3 regions of the Bacillus sp. A015 genome follow, and region 1 is predicted to be linked to each of the others. Evidence: riboswitches for the same ligand, from Rfam matches in the RefSeq annotation. Region 1 holds a riboswitch; each other region holds the start of a gene.
What was found. A riboswitch is a leader RNA that binds a small molecule or an ion and turns the genes downstream of it on or off. The one in region 1 is predicted to bind thiamine pyrophosphate.
Positions count from the first base shown of each region.

Region 2: another riboswitch for thiamine pyrophosphate. It lies ahead of tenA (thiaminase II); the one in region 1 lies ahead of tenA (thiaminase II).
Region 3: another riboswitch for thiamine pyrophosphate. It lies ahead of thiC (phosphomethylpyrimidine synthase ThiC); the one in region 1 lies ahead of tenA (thiaminase II).

Region 1 is NZ_JBSPZB010000017.1:71,073-76,024, reverse strand. It holds gene ACSLGF_RS14190 (thiazole biosynthesis adenylyltransferase ThiF) at 1-76, opposite strand, end outside; gene ACSLGF_RS14185 (thiazole synthase) at 73-840, opposite strand; gene thiS (sulfur carrier protein ThiS) at 845-1,048, opposite strand; gene thiO (glycine oxidase ThiO) at 1,045-2,157, opposite strand; gene tenI (thiazole tautomerase TenI) at 2,141-2,758, opposite strand; gene tenA (thiaminase II) at 2,733-3,443, opposite strand; TPP riboswitch at 3,522-3,631, opposite strand; gene ACSLGF_RS14160 (monovalent cation:proton antiporter family protein) at 3,685-4,952, opposite strand, start outside.
Region 2 is NZ_JBSPZB010000005.1:60,871-65,822, reverse strand. It holds gene ACSLGF_RS06075 (ECF transporter S component) at 1-319, opposite strand, end outside; gene tenA (thiaminase II) at 316-1,002, opposite strand; TPP riboswitch at 1,090-1,193, opposite strand; gene ACSLGF_RS06065 (hypothetical protein) at 1,250-2,377, opposite strand; gene ACSLGF_RS06060 (type 1 glutamine amidotransferase domain-containing protein) at 2,518-3,174, opposite strand; gene ACSLGF_RS06055 (hypothetical protein) at 3,429-3,593, shown strand; gene ACSLGF_RS06050 (DUF1304 domain-containing protein) at 3,762-4,133, opposite strand; gene ACSLGF_RS06045 (ORF6C domain-containing protein) at 4,139-4,393, opposite strand; gene ACSLGF_RS06040 (immune inhibitor A domain-containing protein) at 4,600-4,952, opposite strand, start outside.
Region 3 is NZ_JBSPZB010000025.1:34,960-39,911, forward strand. It holds gene safA (SafA/ExsA family spore coat assembly protein) at 1-662, shown strand, start outside; gene ACSLGF_RS17005 (YhcN/YlaJ family sporulation lipoprotein) at 796-1,413, shown strand; TPP riboswitch at 1,832-1,942, shown strand; gene thiC (phosphomethylpyrimidine synthase ThiC) at 2,068-3,828, shown strand; gene ACSLGF_RS17015 (hypothetical protein) at 3,862-4,011, opposite strand; gene ACSLGF_RS17020 (hypothetical protein) at 4,203-4,385, shown strand; gene ACSLGF_RS17025 (protein kinase family protein) at 4,624-4,952, opposite strand, start outside.

The DNA.
Region 1 (4,952 bases):
TTGAGGCGTTTAGCCGCTTTTGTCCATCTGTTCCGATCGGCCGAAAAAGCTCTTGGCGTGAATAACGTGTGCTCAAAACGCTGGCATCCCTTCCTGCGGACTGCTGGCTGTACCATAGTTTTTCAGCGGAATACGTCCTGCTTCAAAACCTAATCTTCCTGATTCAATGGCCAGCTTCATCGCTTTTGCCATTTTCACAGGGTCCTTTGCACCAGACACGGCAGTATTCAGTAATACAGCGTCAGCCCCTAGTTCCATCGCATAAGCCGCATCCTTAGGAGAGCCTACGCCCGCATCAATAATGACCGGTACCTTCGCCTGCTCGATAATAAACGAGAGATGCAGAGGGTTTAGTAGGCCTTGACCTGAACCGATTGGAGAGGCTCCTGGCATGATGGCGTGTACACCGAGTTCTTCTAGTTTTCTTGCCAGCACCACATCATCTGATGTATATGGCAGCACGATAAAACCTTCTTCCAATAGCATTTCAGATGCTTTTAGCGTTTCGACTGGATCTGGCAGAAGGGATCTTGAACAGCCAATCACTTCTACCTTAATCATGTCACACAGCCCCGAAGCCTTCGCTAAACGGGCAATACGCACCGCTTCTTCCGCTGTACTTGCGCCTGCTGTATTTGGAAGTAATGTATATTTTGATAAATCAAGCTGCTCTAAAAAATTCGGCTGAGATGCTTCAAAAATGTTCATTCTTCGCACAGCAAAGGTCAAAATTTCAGCTTCCGATACGTTCACTGCTTCCTTTTGAACCTCAAATGATGGATACTTTCCTGTACCAAGTAATAGTCTTGATGTGAATGTTTTTCCGCCAATGTGTAGCATTGTGTCATCCTCCTCCTACAAAGTGAACGATTTCAATCGTGTCATTTGGTTGAATTTCTACTTGTTGAAACGTTTTTTTATCAATAATTTCTTGGTTCTTTTCGACGATCACCACACGATTTTCCAGCTGATAGGCTGATAGCAGATCATAGATCGTTCCATTCTCTTTATCGAAATCAACCACTCTGCCATTCAATTGAATTTTCATACGAACAATGCCTCCTTTCGGCCAATACGAAACGCTTGAAGCCATTCCTCTTGGACAGGCTCGCCTAATATCAGGTCGCGAATGATTTCTCCAGTAATTGGCGCAAGTAAAATGCCATTCCGGTAATGTCCCGTTGCAAAAAGAATACGCTCATCTTCCGGGTGTCTTCCGATATAGGGATGCCGGTCGCTTGTCGCCGGACGAAGACCTGCCCAGCACTCTTCAATCGGCATCTCCTTGATAGAAGGCATGAGCTGAGACGCTTTTTGAATAACAGCCTCAATACCGCCAAGTGTCGGAACGGCCTGCCACTCATTTGGCTTCATCGTTGCACCAATGACCAGCTTTCCACTATCTCTTTGAACGACATAACAATGATCATGATAAATGGTATGTGCAAGTGCTGGACCGCTGTTCCATACAGACACACATTCTCCTTTGACTGGATAGAGAGAATGAGATAATCCCAGCTCTTCAAAAAACCGGCCAGACCATACACCACTTGCTACAGTGAGGTGATCACATGTGAATGTGCCTTCGGCTGTTCTGATAGTCAATGCCTCTTGATCCCGCTCCACTTCGATAACGGGTGTAAACTCCTTCACATCCGCCCCGTACCGAACGGCCGCCTGCCACAATGCCCTGCATACCGCATAAGGCTCAACATGAACATCCTCTTCAATGAAACCTGCTCCCATGATGTCATCTGCGATTTGCGGCATACGTTTTTTCACACAACTTGCTTCAAGCCATTGAAACGTAGACAAATGCTGCATCCGGCAAAGTGCACGTTTTTCTTCTTCTGTAAAGGCCACCTTCATAATACCGCCCGCTGATGTCCGAATATCAATGCCTGATTCATGCCGAAGATCGACTTTTAATTTTTCGTATAATGCCTGACTTGCTCTGCCCACTTGAAAAAAAATATCCTCATGACCCTCTCCTTCAGCATGTGCACCAAGCATCCCAGCAGCCGCACTCGTCGTTTGCTTCCCTATCTCATTTGCCTCAAGTAAAAGAGCCTGCTTTCCTGCTTTTGCAAGGTGATAGGCAATTGACATCCCTATGATTCCACCGCCAATGATTGCAACGTCATAATGCTTTTTCATAAGGATTCTCCTTTAGCTTTTTAGAAAATGCTTGCGCCATGATGTGCGGCTGATGGTGAGTGAAAATTCCCGACATGACAGCAATCCCTTTCACATTCACATGCATCAATTCTGGGATTCGATCAGGCGTCAATCCGCCAATGACCACCACCGGAATGGACAGCGCAGAAGTCAGTTCTTCCACAAGCTTTACGCCTCTCGCCTTAAGTCCTGGTTTACATGAGGTGTCATATATGTGCCCAAACATGACATACTCTGCACCGCTTTCCTCGGCCGCTTTGGCTTCTTCTATCGAATGAACAGACACACCCGTATGAAGGTGAGGAAATTTTTGTCGCAGCTCCTTTGGCGAAAAGCTGTGACCTGGGAGATGTACCCGGTGAATATTGGTGAGCAGCGCGACGTCTACTCGGTCATTGATAACGAGTTTCTCTTTCGGTACACCTTCTGAAAGGAGTTGTCTCACGAGATCAACAAGTTCACTTGCTGTTTTAGACCGTTCCCGGATATGAATAAAGTCCACTTCAGATTCAATGGCTTTTATTTGCTTGATCAGCTCATTGACAGGAAACGAATCATTTGTCACTGCGTGGAGTTCCATTTGCACCAACCCCATCCAAGCATGCTGTTTGCCACGTTTCTTTTTTATACGCCATCTCCCAGAAATGGTATTCATAATAGCTTGAAATCACAAAATTTTCTTTCATATTGGCCCGCACATGTTCTGGTGCTTTTTCCGCGAGTTCATCAAAGCGGTTGACCTGTTCAAAGACAAGCTCTTTAAACCAATCTCCTCCATATGTCAAAATCCATTCTTGATAAATCGGATGGTCAGGTGTCGTTTGTTTCAGCTTTTCTCCCACCTCATAATATAGCCAGTAGCACGGTAATAACGCGGCTAAAATTTCTTCAAATCGTCCGCTTTTCACAGACCTGTACATATGTGAGGTATACGCATAAGCAGTGGGTGAAGGCTTAAAGCTTTCAAGTGCTTCATCAGAGCTCTGAAGCAGCTCTGTGAACTTTCTATGCAGCGATAGCTCTGCTTCATACGTGCCCTGCGCATGATACGCCATTCTGCCCGTCGTATGTAAGTCCTCACTAATGGCAGCTCCATATGCTTGCATCTTTGCGAAATGAGTTAAATAATACGAATCCTGCATCACGTAATAGGTGAACCGATCGAGTGAAAGTGTGCCATCTCCAATCCCTTTTACAAAAGGATGCGTAAAGCTTCCATTCCACCATGTTGCTGCTGCCTCTTTACATTCCTTTGAAAATGTCATGTTTCTCTCCTCCTGTTTCTTCATATAAAAAAGCCACTTTCCGCGTGGAAAGTGGCTTGGAGTTTGTCAAAAGCATAGTCAAAAACCGCACCACTTCCCTACGCAGGTATGAACCTGTTCAGGTAATGAGGGTCTAAAAGTCGACACTTTTATCTCAGCCCTTTTAAAGGACTCCCCTAGTGGATCAAACATATAATGTTGTACCTCTATCTTAATCAGGAATTGTTCATTGGTCAAGGGTTCATTGCAACTCTAATTGGGCTCTAAGTCCTGCTACATACTCCCGGGAGCCTGACACAAGCACGCGGTCTCCGCTTCTGAGCGTCGTATCACCGTGCGGTACTAAGCTGTCTACCCCTCTAAAAATACGGACAAACACCAAATCGCCGGTAAAAGGGAATTCCCGCAGCATGACATTATGATACCGATGATTGTTCATTTGAATTTGATACAAAGAAGAATCCTCATTTGTTAACAATCGAATCGCATCAGGTGCTTCAATTAACGCTCTCAGCACCGTTTTAGATGATAGGAAATTAGAAAAAGTATCAATGCCCGCTTCCTTCAGCGTCAGCTCTGCATCAGCTTTGTTAACACTTGCAATGACTTGTTTCGCCCCTTCTTCTTTGGCAAATAAAGCAATTTCCTTATTTTGCGTCTCACTGCCTGTTGCTACGACTAGAACATCCTCCCGGCCGATGCCTGCCTTTCTCAGCGTCTCATCGTCGTACTCTTCAATCGCTTCAACTTCAAAGATCGAGTCGGCAAGCAGTGCTTCTTTATTTTCTTGAAACACATGCAAAATACGGATGTCATATTCATCCTGATGCAAGTCAAGTGTCACAGGTAACGTCAGCTGGTTTGCGCCAATAAAGGTCACACGCTTTTTTTGATTCGCTTCTTGTTCTTTTTTAAACAGCGCTTTAAACCAAACAGGCGTTAAAATACTCGTCAACACAGCGACTAAAATCAGTGCGCCTGACATTTTATGATCAATGACACCGAGCCGCTCCCCAATCGTCGCAGCTGCAATGACGAGTGATAACGTCGATGTTAATAAAAAGCCGGCGCCGATGACTTTTTTCATGTCATACCATTTTTTCAAATAAAGAATTGGAATTAGCTTACTAAGCAGTAATGCAATAAACAATAGCGGAATCATGATCATAATGGTTGGGTCCTTGAACAGCGCCCATATATTCAAGTCCACACCGACCATCACAAAAAAGATCGGGATTAAAAATCCGTAACCAAATGAGTCCAGCTGCTGGACAAGCTCTTTATTTGGCGAAAGAAGGGACACGAGCACGCCTGCTAAAAACGCCCCAAGAATATTTTCAGCACCGAGTGATTCAGATAAGGCAACTAAGACTATAATGAGAGTAAAGATTGCCCTTGTCCCAATTTGCACCGTTCCTTTTGACATGGACTGAAAAATGGATTTTGTCTTAAATACTCGGCCAAATAAATAAAGAAGAATGCCTGCTGCAAATAATAATAGCAGAAGCC
Region 2 (4,952 bases), on a different contig from region 1:
AACCAAAAAGAGCGAAGGCGATTTCTGCCCCAAGTCCTTGGCATACACCAATCAGCAGAGCTGAAAGACCGAAGTGGCTGCCTGTCAGTAATTCCACGGCGGCTGCGGCTGTTTCTGCAATGAGGGCAGCTCCCGGCTTTTGGATGATATAAGCGACAATTGGACTGGCAATCACCCAAATCCCAAACATGATATTGCCTCCTGCTGGACCCACAAGTGCTGTAATCGGTAAATAAAGAGTGGACCAACCTAAGTAGATCACACCGCACGCCACAGATAGAATCACAGCAAGGACGACTTCTTTCATCTTCCACGTCATGATGAATGCACCTCCAGTTGGACTGGCCACTCTTCCACAGTGAACGCCATTTCCCAGAATTTGTACTCAAGCTGACAGCTTAAGAAGAAGTGCTGCTTCATTTTTTCTTTTTCTTTCTCACTTGCTCCTTCCGCCCACTGATCAAGCCTTTTGCAAAGCTCAACTGTAACAGAGTCAGTTAACCCGCCATAAAACGTGATCCACTCATAAAATGGATGTGCCGGGTCAGGCTGCACGTCTGAAAGCATTCGTTTGCCTATTTCCCAATATGTCCAAGGGCAAGGAAGCAAAACAGCAATAATTTCTCCAAGTGTGCCTTCCTGTGCGACTTGCAGCATGTGATGAATATAGTGGTGAGCACTCGGCGCCAACGAAGCACCTTGGAGCTCATCATATGCTACACCTGCCACTCGGCAAAGGTTTTGATGAGGATGCGTCTCACTATCTAGTACAAAAGCCATCTGCTGATGGAAAAAGACAATGTCCTCTCTGTCTGTACACCTGCTGATCGCTGCCGCATAAATTTTAATAAATGCATGTAAGTATTCTGCATCTTGTTTGACGTAATGAATGATCTGTTCCTTTTCAAGCTTTCCTGCTGCCAGTCCTCTGACAAACGGATGCTGATAAATGGCTTCAAATAATGGTTCTGCTTCTTTCCTTAATTGCGTTGAAAATGTCATAAAAAAAGCCTCCTCTTCTTCAGTTGAATAAATGAAAAAGCCACCCCAAATGGAGCGGCCTTCTTATCAATTCAATCATGAATAAGACAAGGTCCAGCTCCACTTCCCTCCGCTAGTACGAACTAGATCAGGTTCAAAGGGTCCAAGATTTTCTCTTGTCTCAGTCATACATGACTCCCCTAGTGGACTTTTGTCATTTAATTATCTTTACTCTACACATGTGGCGATTTGATGTCAACCGCCTTTCTTAATTCAATGTTTTAATTGTTGGCAGCTTCTCGATCCCTGCAGCATAGTAGAAATTAAGGACACTGAAGAAATCAATCGGCTTTCCTGTTTTTAAATCAACGGCTAAAATATGATCGCCGTAATTTGTCAAATCATCAAGGTCTAGGCGTCTTGGTGTTGTCTTCCCGAGGGTATCAACAAAGGTATCATGATAATATTGCCCGCTTGCAAACGATGATTGATGGTACATAAACAATGTCTCCACATCTAAGTAGACGAGAATGGCCTCTGAGGAACTCGCATAAGGAGCTGAGTACGAAACTGGTGCCGAAATGCTTTTCACTTTCACACTTGAAATCGAATGGGTTCTCTGTTCATAATTTCCATCATATGAGAAATAAAACACACGCTTCCATTCATAATCTGCTGTCTTCGATTGCTTGTTATATACTTTTGTGCCATTTGCAAATACATCACCATTTGCATACTCAGCGACAAAGTATTGGAGGGTTGATGATAGGGATACAGCACCTGTGAAATTGGGTGGATTTTTTGCATTAACCTGTAACGTGTAGGAGTCTCCGAAGTCCCCACCGCTTGTGATACCAAATGCGTAATCACCAGCTGGTAAATTGGTTAACCCAAGCATACTGCCGGCCGGCTGAATGAGATCCGTCGGGTAGGCTTGTCCTGTTTCATAATCTACAACAAATAATTGGACGAAATAATCAGGATTTGAAGAGGTAATCCGGCTGATGAGTGCCTGAGGTGAAGACGTGCTTAAAAACCATAAATCAACTGGGTCTTCCTCATTTAATACAGCCGATTGATTGATTGCTAGTCCATCAATAGAGCGAACGGCAGACGTGCGCAGCTTTCCATCTGCAGCGGCTTTTCGTTTAATACTCATTCCGTTTTTCTTATCTACTTTAAATGTTTTTTTCACTTGCTTCTGTTGAATAGCGGTTCCTTCATCCTGCTTCAAAAACGACTCTTGCACTTGCTGAATGGCTTTTTCCGTCAGTGGCGACACTTTCCCATCTGATTTTGGCGCTTCTTCTGCTTTTAACGCTGGTGAAAATAAACCTGTTGTCACAAGTAAAACAGACAGTAAAGCTGCGGTGATCTTTACGTAAAATACTCTCACAGGAACATCCCCTTTTCCCTTATTTGGGTTTTTTACCCTGTTATCATTTTACCATTATTCCAGTAATTGTTTTGGTTTTTTTTAGGACATTTTTATAACAAAAAACCAGCCGTATGCGTTACGACTGGTTTTTGGTCATTTTATGCAATGGTTTTGACAAATAGTCGTGCTGTTTCTGCACTTGATCCTGGGTTTTGTCCAGTAATGATTTGTCCATCAACAACAGCGAATGGCGCAAAAGCTTCTCCTTTTTCAAACGCTGCCCCTTGCTCACGAAGCTTTGTTTCCAATAAAAATGGAACCTTTGATGTCAGCTGAACGGCATCCTCTTCCTCGTTCGTGAACCCTGTTATTTTTTTGCCCTCGATCAATGATTTTCCATCTCGATCCTTCACATCAACAAAGGCTGAAACGCCGTGGCAAACGGCTCCGACTGCACCATTTTTTTCTGAAATCGCTAAGATCGCATCGGCTACCAGTTGATTGGACGCAAAGTCGATCATTGGGCCATGTCCTCCTGCAAAAAAGATCCCATCATAATCAGCTGGGTTCTCATCTGTTAGCGCCTTTGTGTCTTGAAGTAATTCATACACATCCTGATATTGCGCTGGAACACCGTCAGGAATTGAGTTTTTATCTATCGGTACAGTTCCACCTTGAATGGAGACAATTTGTACGTCTAGTTCATTTTCTTTAAAGATGTGAAATGGCTCCGCCAATTCTTCTAACCATAAGCCTGTTGGGTGTCCGTTCATTTCCGGGCTGCTTGTCGATACTAATAAAACTTTCTTACTCAACTTGATCATCCTTTCGATTCATCATGTGGTTATTTTATATTTTGCAAAATTAAATATCAAGCAATTAGACTTGGATGCAACTCTTTATGTTATACCCGATTTTCTAAAAAATATGGCATCACTTCAAATCTAATGATTATGTCACATTCTATTGACAGGGAATTTCATGTAAAATTGCCATTGAGTGATATAATATGAGGAAAGATTGACAGACCTCTCGTGCTGGAGGGGACTTTTAAAGGAGTGGAAAAGAGATGAAAACCTATTCGATTGTGATGATCATCATCACGCTCTGTATCATATTGGCCGTCTTCTTGATGAACCTAACAGGGGTCATGTACGGAAAAATCATTTTGGCTGTTGCTGTAGCTCTTTGTCTGACATCCATTATTCGTTTGATGGGTCTTCGAAAAAGATAAAGCCGCCCTTATCAGAGCGGCTCAGATTGTTGACAAAGGGCGAAAATGAACTTTATTTTAGCCGAGCGAATTTGAGATTCGTGAGCACCGGCACGCAGGACTGACACCGAATGCGAGGGTTTGTCTACACGCTGAAAGTCACCCTTATCGGGGCGGCTTTATTTAAGATTAACTCGCCAGCATAAGCGCAATTAATGCGAGCAAGGCTGGTACTCCTTGTTTGATGATAATGGATTTATTGGATGTTACACCGCCAAATACCGCTGCGATGATCACACAAAAAATGAAAAATAGCTGAATCATATATCCAACGGTATTCGATCCGAGAATGAGCCCCCAAATGAGCCCTGCAGCTAGAAACCCGTTATAAAGTCCTTGATTGGCAAACATCACTTTCACATTTGGATCTTTTTGTAAGTGTTCAGGGAGCCGAAAAGATCTCTTAGCCATCTTTGATTCCATAAAAAACATTTCTAGTAACATGATAACAATGTGTTCTAACGCGACAATTCCTACTAAAATCATTGCTAAAATATTCAATTTAGTTAATTCCTTTCTGATAGACGATCACGAATCTCTATTTTGTCCGTGTATAAATCAAAGTCTTGTATTAATTCTAGCGCTTCAGTAAACCGACTTTGTGGAATGTCTTTCATTTTCCTTACACCGAATTCCTTTTTAATAAAAGCCATGATGGTATTGATATGAAGCTTACCGTGGCCATCATACTCCAAATGGCTGCAAAAAGTCTGCATCGTCCCTCGAATCACCTTTAATTGCTTGGCAGTGACACAACTCATTGGTAACGCTCATCCTTTCCTGTTTTTTAACAGCTAAAAAGAACCGTGAATGAAAGAAAAACCTTCCAGTCTCTATTATATAATGGTTTCATTCGGATATCAAAATAAAAAAGAACAAATATTCGATCAAAAAACGATCATGTGATAAAAATCCTTATCTCAACACATCAAAAAGCCGGATTCAATGGTAGAATCCGGCTTTCTGTTTAGTTATTTTTAGAAATTAATACCTTTCCAACAGAACGATCCTTACTTTGTCCAATGACTTTAAAGGATAGACCATATGTCGGCACATCGCGTCCTGCATCTGGGTTATTTGGATTCACATAATTCTTTTGATCACTAAATGTACGAGTCGGACGAATATAGCGATCTTCCAAGGTTAAGCCTGTTGTCGCTGTATAATCAATATTCAGCTTCGTACTTGGATTCAAAGAGAATGCTGCATCATGTACTTGGAAACCTGTCGCCGCGATGGAGCCGTCACTCCATTTCAATACTTGCTGATCCGCATCTACGACACCAAGGAAGCCGTTCCCTGGATGCTTTCCTACCCAGT
Region 3 (4,952 bases), on a different contig from region 1:
ATATTCCGCATCAAAAAGAGGAGGGAAAAGATATGGAGCATAGCAATTACCCAAACCTTCCTAACTTCCCACAAATGCCGAATGTTGGAGGGGCAGCAGTAGGAGGAATGGCAGAAAATAAAGATCATCACCAGCATCACCAGCATCACCAGCATCATCATGAATCATATGATCCTTATTATGGTCATGGTCATTACATGCCTGCGATGTATCCATATCCGCAGCAAATGGTGCCGGCTTCACCTATTTTACCGGGATCAGGTCTTTGTTATCCGGTCCAGCCGTATTATCACCATCATATGATGCCGTATCCTTACCCAGCTCAGCCGTATTATCCAGCCTATCAAGCACCAGCTTACTACGGGGAAAATCATGAGCATCATGCAAACGATGGACATCACTGGCACCACCACATGCATCCAAATACAGGCGCAAATGCGAACGTTAATCAAGGCTTTTATCCAAACGCTTCAAATGAAGCATATGGCAAGGAAGACTGCGGATGTGATGATGGCATGAAGCATCATCATCAGCCATGGCCTGGACATTATCCAAATCCTGTTCCTTATGGTCAAATGGGATCTTATCCAGCTCAGCCTTACATGCAGCAATATCCAAATCAATCGGTTTTCGCAAGACCAGAAGAAGACGAAGAAGATTAATGACAGAAGGGACGATCTCAATCGTTCCTTTTTTTGTTTATAACTGACAGCTTGATTTTCCCCTGAACTGTACATGCTAAAACAGAGCCAGTTTCGCGCTCATGAGCTTGAATTTGTACAGGGGGTTTTTCGTTTGAGACAACAATGGCAAAAAACAATCGCATTAGTGCTTCTTCCTATTGGTTTAACTGCATGTGGTACAAATGACAATGCGGGTGTAGATACTCGTCATAATCAATCAGGCCAGCCGGTCGGTTATCATTCGAATCAACGGGCGGCAGACAACAACCAAGATAACCTAGGCCCAGTTTCTGAGCTTATGGAAGGGATGAACGAAAATACAACGAATGTTGATTATCGTTCACGTCCTACGGAGGATCAAGTGAGAATGCCGCTTACTGGCGGAGATGGACGCTACAGTCATGGAGATATGAATTATCATAACCAAATGTCGTTCTCTGGCTACGATAAACAAGAGAACATACAGCGTTCACGAAAAATTGCGAACCGCGTGAATAAAATGAATCACGTAGCAGACTCACAAGTTATGGTCACTGATGAAAATGTGTATATTGCGATTAAATCAGATGGACGCCTGACGGAAGAGGGCGTATCACAAGTAGAAGAAGCAGCGACTCGTTATGCAGATGGAAGAGCTGTCCAAGTCATCAAAGATGAAGGAACATTCACACGCTTCAGAGAGATGAGAAAAACGCAATTTGAAACAGGCCAAACAGGCATGACCCGATAGTTGAATAAACAAGGCTAGAGTTCATTACGAATTCTAGCCTTGTCTTAAAAATACATCTTGATGCCTATATAAAATTCGTAAAAGAAATAACAGCCAAATCAAAGTAATAAAATACCAGCAATAATGGATGTCCACTTCATCATCGTCCGATTCATCACTGATAAATGTTAGAAATGTTTGTAATCGACTAGAATTTCCTTTGAACAAGTGGTTTGTATAAAGATTCTCCGTTTAGATTAATACATAGCAGGAAAAAAGGATCAATGATTATTTCTGATTTGATCGAAATAAAGGGGAAGCTGTTGTATAGAAGTTTGCATATCATGCTCATCGGTGCAGCTTGTAGGGGAAAGGAACTATTTTCCTGAATCTTCTTCTTTTCATATCGTCTCTATGATAAACTGATGTGGAAATCAATAAAAGTGACTAGGGGTGCCCGCTAAAGTGGGCTGAGAGAGAAGCTTAAGCTTCTTAACCCTTTGGACCTGATCTGGCTCGTACCAGCGTGGGGAAGTTGAAGATGATACATGTGTCATATGAATGACATTCATGTTTTTTCTGACGACGAAACCAGGTTCTCAACATAGAGCCTGGTTTTTTGCTGGTGCTGATTCCATCCTGTCCGATGACAAAAAGAGAAGGAGAGAACAGCAGATGAAAGAAAAGAAAAATGTCCCATCAACCCAATCTTTACTATCAAGCTTTGACGGAAGTCGAAAGGTGTATGAGCAGGGCTCAAGACCTGACATCTTGGTGCCAAAAAGGGAGATTAGGCTCTCAAATACTGTGACACAGGCGGGCGACATTCAAAATGACCCGATCCGTGTGTACGATACAAGTGGACCGTACACAGATGAAAACGCCCATATTGATGTTACAAAGGGTTTAAAGCGTCTTAGAGCGGCGTGGATTAAAGAAAGAGGAGATACAGAAAGCTATGAAGGGCGTCATGTGAAACCAGAAGATAACGGGTATCGTTCAAAGGGGAAAGAGTCCTTTCATCCTGTCCATACTGATTTTCATCATGTGCCGCTCCGCGCGAAAAATGGCGCCAGTGTGACACAAATGCATTATGCAAAAAAAGGCATCATCACACCTGAAATGGAATTTATCGCTTTGAGAGAACAGCTGAGCCCTGAGTTTGTTAGAGAGGAAGTAGCTAGCGGAAGAGCAGTCATCCCAGCGAATATTAACCATCCTGAAAGTGAGCCGATGATTATTGGAAAGCATTTTCACGTCAAAATCAATGCGAATATTGGCAATTCAGCTGTGACGTCATCCATCGATGAAGAGGTAGAGAAGATGACGTGGGCGATCAGGTGGGGGGCAGACACAATGATGGACCTGTCCACTGGGAAGGACATTCATACAACGAGAGAATGGATTATTCGGAATTGCCCAGTCCCAGTAGGAACCGTTCCCATTTATCAGGCACTTGAAAAAGTGAATGGAGTGGCAGAAGATTTGACGTGGGACGTGTACAGAGACACATTAATTGAACAAGCAGAGCAAGGTGTAGACTACTTCACGATTCATGCGGGCGTGCTATTAAGGTATATTCCGCTTACAGTCGATCGGGTAACGGGAATTGTGTCAAGAGGCGGAGCTATTATGGCAAGGTGGTGTCTCGCTCATCATCAAGAAAACTTTCTTTATACCCATTTCGAAGATATTTGTGAAATTATGAAAACCTATGATATTGCTTTTTCTCTTGGAGATGGACTCAGACCAGGTTCGATCGCTGATGCAAATGATGAGGCGCAGTTTGCAGAGCTGAAAACGCTAGGGGAATTGACAGAGATCGCCTGGAAACATGATGTACAGGTGATGATTGAAGGACCTGGACATGTCCCAATGGATAAAATCAAAGAAAATGTCGATAAGCAGATGGAGATTTGCAAAGAGGCACCATTTTACACGCTAGGACCTCTTACAACAGATATTGCCCCTGGGTATGATCACATTACATCCGCTATCGGCGCTGCCATGATCGGCTGGTATGGAACAGCCATGCTCTGCTATGTGACACCAAAAGAGCATTTAGGTCTGCCGAACAAAGAAGATGTGAGAGAAGGCGTCATTGCTTATAAAATTGCCGCACATGCAGCTGATCTAGCAAAAGGACATCCTGCTGCTCAAAAGCGCGATGATGCATTATCGAAAGCCAGATTTGAATTTAGATGGCGGGATCAATTCCACCTGTCACTTGATCCAGAAAGAGCTTTGGCGTTCCATGACGAAACATTGCCTGCTGAAGGCGCAAAGACCGCTCACTTTTGCTCCATGTGCGGACCGAAGTTTTGCAGTATGAAAATTTCTCATGATATCCGCAATCAATCAGAAGAAGTGAAAAAAGAGATGGAGAAGAAGGCAAAAGAGTTTATCAGCCAAGGAAGTCAAATCTATCAATCCTAAAAAAAGAACCTCGCACTCCTTTTGTGCGGGGTTTTATAAAACGGCTGAAAAGGCTTTTCTCACGAGATGGAAAAGTGCTCTTACTGCAATAGCCATGATTTCCATACTCGGAATCAGGGCATCTGTTAAATGAAACAAGACCGTTTGTCTCTCTGGAGATGTTCGTTTCTTTTTCTTTTTCATGAAGACAGCCTCCTTTTTAAACAATATACTTCTTTGCAGATCAGAGAGATAGAGATGTTGTGTGAATTTAAACAAAATTTAAACTTCTTGTGTTAGAAAGGAAAGAAGGAGGGGAAACGAGTTGAGTAGAGAATGAATGAAAAGAGCTGACCTTACCAGTTAGCGAACAAGAAAGAGTGGAAGGTGATCTTATGATGAAAGTATTTAAGGTAACATTTCATATGAACAATGGGGAAGTGCTTGATTTCGAGCTAAAACGTCCAGCTACCTATGATGTGTATAAAAAAATTGAGGAATCCAATCAATGGTTTAAGCTGAATAATGAAATCATTAATCTATTAAATGTCAATAGTATCCATGTAGAAACAGAATAAAACAAAAAATCCGCTCGGAAAGAGCGGATTCAGATTGTTGACAAAGGGCTAAAAATGATCTTTATGTTAGCCCTTTTTCTTCTTTTTTTCAGCGTGATAGAAAACCTTTGCAGTCTAGGAAGAACGAGTACCGGAGCGGAGCGAATTTGACATTCGTGAGCACCGGCACGCAGGACTGACGCCGAATGCGAGGGTTTGTCTACACGCTGAAAGCCGCTCGGAAGGAGAGCGGCTTTCGTTATGCGGAGAAATCATTTCGGTTGTTTAGCTGGCCGCGGGAGAGCCAGTTCTTTTTATACAAATAGGCAATCACTTCAAGCCAAAGACGCGGCGCTTTTTTAGGGAAAAAAGGTTTTTGGTAATAGGCGTAAGCGGCTTTTAAATCATCCCATTGATGGCATGTTTTCGTTTGGGTGAAGCGGGCAACGTCAATCACCTTAACGAGGCCTTCCTTTGTTAAGAGCAGGTTGCGCAGATGGATATCTGAAGGGTTTAACCCTTTCTCACGTGCTTCTTCTAGCGCTTCATCTACTTGTTCAATCATTTGTTTCTTGATCGGAATACCCT